Regions from separate parts of the Candidatus Ruminimicrobium bovinum genome, predicted to be linked through region 2. Evidence: riboswitches for the same ligand, from Rfam matches in the RefSeq annotation. Region 2 holds a riboswitch; the other holds the start of a gene.
The links. A riboswitch is a leader RNA that binds a small molecule or an ion and turns the genes downstream of it on or off. The one in region 2 is predicted to bind cobalamin.
Positions count from the first base shown of each region.

Region 1: another riboswitch for cobalamin. It lies ahead of ACMUOV_RS00585 (ribonucleoside triphosphate reductase); the one in region 2 lies ahead of ACMUOV_RS03870 (MFS transporter).

Region 1 covers NZ_CACWEU010000021.1:3,445-5,634, forward strand. The annotation lists gene ACMUOV_RS00585 (ribonucleoside triphosphate reductase) at 1-1,215, opposite strand, end outside; cobalamin riboswitch at 1,330-1,526, opposite strand; gene ACMUOV_RS00590 (TonB-dependent receptor) at 1,631-2,190, opposite strand, start outside.
Region 2 covers NZ_CACWEU010000105.1:3,138-5,327, forward strand. The annotation lists gene ACMUOV_RS03865 (peptidase U32 family protein) at 1-749, shown strand, start outside; adenosylcobalamin (AdoCbl) riboswitch at 788-903, shown strand; gene ACMUOV_RS03870 (MFS transporter) at 898-2,190, shown strand, end outside.

The DNA.
Region 1 (2,190 bases), on a different contig from region 2:
TGATGCTCCGAAAAGCCCGCCGCCTCTTCTTCTAAGTTCTCTGTTATCTATTCTTAGTCTGCAGCACATACTTCTTGCATCGTCGGGGTCCATATCGGAATTGACAAAATTTGCAAAGTAGGGGATACCGTATTTTGCCGTTATTTCCCATAACAATTTAAGTTCGGGGTTGTCCCAATCAAAATCTTTTCCTATATTGTATGTGGGGATAGGAAAGCTGAAAACTCTTCCTTTTGCATCGCCTTCAAGCATAACTTCCAAAAATGCTTTGTTTAAAATATCCATTTCTTTTTGGAACTGTCCGTAAGTTTTATCCTGCGGTTTTCCGCCGATAATTACGGCTTCGTCTTTATAGTGTTTTGGAACTTTTAAGTCAAAAGTTAAATTTGTAAAAGGAGATTGAAAACCTACTCTTGTGGGAACATTCAAATTAAACAAAAATTCCTGTAATGCCTGCTTTACTTCTTTAAAAGATAAATTGTCATAGGCAATAAACGGTGCAAGCAATGTATCAAAACTTGAAAATGCCTGTGCACCTGCAGCTTCACCCTGTAAGGTAAAAAAGAAATTTACAATTTGCCCCAATGCACTTTTAAAATGTTTTGCCGGATAAGATTCAATTTTACCTGCAACACCTTTAAATCCGGTAACCAATAAATCGTATAAATCCCAACCTACACAGTATACACCGAGAATTCCCAAATCGTGTATGTGTAAATCGCCTTCGGTGTGTGCCTGTTTTATTTCATTAGGATAAATTTTATTTAACCAATAAGCTTTGCTGACTTCGGAAGATATATAGTTGTTTAATCCCTGCAACGAATACGACATATTGCTGTTTTCTTTTACCTGCCAGTCTTTTTTTGATAAATATTGGTCAACCAAATCAATATTGAAATTTGAAATAACATCTCTTATTTTTGAATGTTGGTCTCTGTATATAATGTATGCTTTTGCCGATGCTTTATAAGGAGAATTTAATAAAACTTCTTCAACGATATCCTGTATTTGTTCAACGGTAGGTTTCCCGTTACTGACGGTTTCCTGTGCAATACTCAAAACTTTAACCGTTAATTTTGAAGCTGTCTGCTCATCAAATTCGCCCGTTGCCTGACCTGCCTTTAAAATTGCCTGTTGGATTTTTTTGGAATTGAATTTTTCCTGTTTGCCGTCTCTTTTTAGAATACAATCAAAAACCGAAAGGATTTGTTCCATTTTGCATTTCTCCTATTTATCAAAAAATTTTTATTTTTACATAAATATGGAAATGCACCCTGATTTTCTTGTTTCCATTAATATTATAAAAAGTTATTCCTCGACAACTTTTATAAGCGATATGTATTTATTGGCAGGTCTTCTGGCTTAAGGGTAATAACCTACTGAACTTTATCTTCCCGCTTAAAAATAAGCAGTGATTGTTTTGATTAAAAGTTTTTCGTCCCCTATCACAGCACCGGGAGTGCTTCCGATTTTAACGGAATTTCCTATTAAGTTTGTAAAAAAACACCAACAAAATTTTCAAAATATGAATTGATTATATTTTTTATTTTTTAATTTGTCAATAAGAAAAACACAATATAAAGTATTTTATATTGTGTTTTAATCAATATGTTGTATAAGTTAATTTGTATTAAAATTTAATTTCCGTGCCGAAATATACGGCAGCACCGGGCATTTGCATAACAGGAAAAGCATCGGTTTGCCTGTCGATAAATATTTCGTAATCTTGGTTTGTTAAGTTCTGCCCGTTAACAAATAATTTTATATTCGTATTTACTTCGTAAGCAAGTTTTGCATTTACTACGGTAAAATCATTCAATCTGTTTTGTTTATTATCTGCGGCATAATATTCACCTACATACATGCCGTTTAATGTTAAGCTCCATTTATTTACTTTAAAATTAACTTCGGTATCTATTTTTTGTTCGGGCCTGCCTTGTGTATGTTTGCCAGCATTAAAATAAGTATATCCGGCTTTTGCATTTACATATTTATTAAAAACATAACCCGCAACAATTTCCGAACCTTTAAATTCGTAATCTCCTGCATTTCTGAATTTTCCTTTTTCAACCTGAATTAAATTATCACCTTTCATTACAAACCCGGTAATATTAAAAGTAAAATCTTCTTTTTTTATGTCAAAACCTACTTCATAATTATTGATTACTTCAGGTTTTAAATTTTCATTAC
Region 2 (2,190 bases):
TTACTCTTCCCAAATTATTTATAAGGATTAATAATTTGAAATGGTTAAATTTAACCGAAAAACTCAATTCAAAAATTATAATATGTTTACAGCATGATAATTTTGATCAAATTAATATGCTGAAAAATAAAGATAAATATTATTTTGAATTACCGTCTTATATTGATGAACAAAATTTAAACGATTTTAAAAACATATTATTAAAACTTGTAAAAAATAAATGCCAAAATTTTTTTATAAATAATTTATCTCATTTTGAATTTTTTAAAAATTTAAACGTTAATCTTTACGGCGGTCAATTTTTATATACTTTAAACACTTATGCGGCAGAACTTTTGGAAAAGAACAATATTAAAGCTTTTACAATTTCGTGGGAAGATAATTTAAGCAACATAAAAAATTTATCGCATAATTTAAGTAATAACCTTATAGTATATCTGTTCGGTTTCCCTAAATTGGCAGTATCAAAAATGACAACCGATATAAAAAACAAAACAGTAATAAAAACAAACAAAGATAATTTTCAAATTTTAAAAGATAATAATTTTATTACGATAATACCGAAATATCCTGTTAATCTTTTTGAATATAAACAAACATTATTAAAATTAAAAATTAATTCTTTCGCAATAGATTTATCGTATATTGAACCGGACGGCAATTTTATAAATTTATTAATTAATTGTTTAAACGGAAAAATAAAATCAAATTCACCGTCAACTTTTAATTTTGAAAAAGTTTTACAATAGCGGTTTTTTGATGTATAATATATATTTGTGTTATTTACAGCAGATTTTTATGAAAAACTTAAAAGGAAGTTTGGTTAAATTCCAACACTGCCCCGCAACGGTATAAAAGTCCGGTCTATTTAAGTTTTCTTATTTTCCGAGGGGAAAAATGTTCAAAAAAGCAGTATCAATAATTTCTTTGTTTGCATATCTTATTACGGTGTTAATACCTCAAAACATATTTGCAAACAGTCCTATACCAAAACAACCTTTATCGGAAATACCGCAACTTTCGGTTTTAAACGACACAAATTTAAAGTTCGGTAAATTATTTGAAACAAATATTACCGATTATAAAACAAAACCGGATGTATTGATTATTTTGGATATGCATTGCCAACCGTATGTTCAAAAAAATATCTGTTCAATTATTAAATATTTTGACACACGGTTTGATGTAGATAAAATTTTTATTGAAGGGGCTCCAAAGGGCTATGTAGATATTTCGGCATTTGACAATATCGATAATGATATAAAACAAAAAGTATTTGAAAAAATGTTAAAAAACGGCTTGTTAAGCGGCGGTGAATATTTTTCCTATCTTGAAAAAAAATCCAAATTATACGGCATTGAAAATTTTGAGTTATATAAAAAATCGTTACAAAAATACTATTTGATATTAAAAAATAAAATATATTTATTATCCGCAATAAATACCGCACAAAAAAATATAAAAAAACAAAAACTTAAATTTTATTCCGATGATATGCTTATATATGATAAAATTTTTTCCTATAATAATTTCGAACAAGATAAAAATCTTATCTTATTAAAAAACATAATAAATAAAACAGGTGTTGAACTTAAAAACTATCCCGACATTGAAAAATTTATTTTAATAAAACAATACGAACAACAACTTAAAAAAGAAAAATACGATACTCAAACCATACAACATTTATTGGCAATGTTAAAAACAAAAATGCCGTTTAACAAATACAATTTGTTACTTAATAACCTAAAAAACAAAACCGTTGAAGAAAGTTTAATTTATATCTATGACTTTGCAGGAAATTTTTTAGAAAAAAACTCTTTAGGTTATATAAACGTTTTATACAATAAATATCGTATTGAAGAAACTTTTAGCATAAACAATTTTTTAAAGGAAAAAGAAGTTTTACAAAACGACATAAGAGAAAAACTTTTTAAGCAAGAAAACATTTCCAAGCTTGTTTTTGCCGATGAATATTTAAAATTATTAAAAAAATATGCGGAACTGAAATTAAATTTTAACGAAGCAACTCAGCTGTTCTCGGATAAAGACAAATTTAAAAATATCGTTTCAACATCAAATTTTATTAAAAACAAAAAAGAAATTTTAGAAATTACCGACAATGAAATTTTGCAATCGTATTATCTTGACAACATTAAAAGAAATTCAATTTTTGTTGACAATATAACG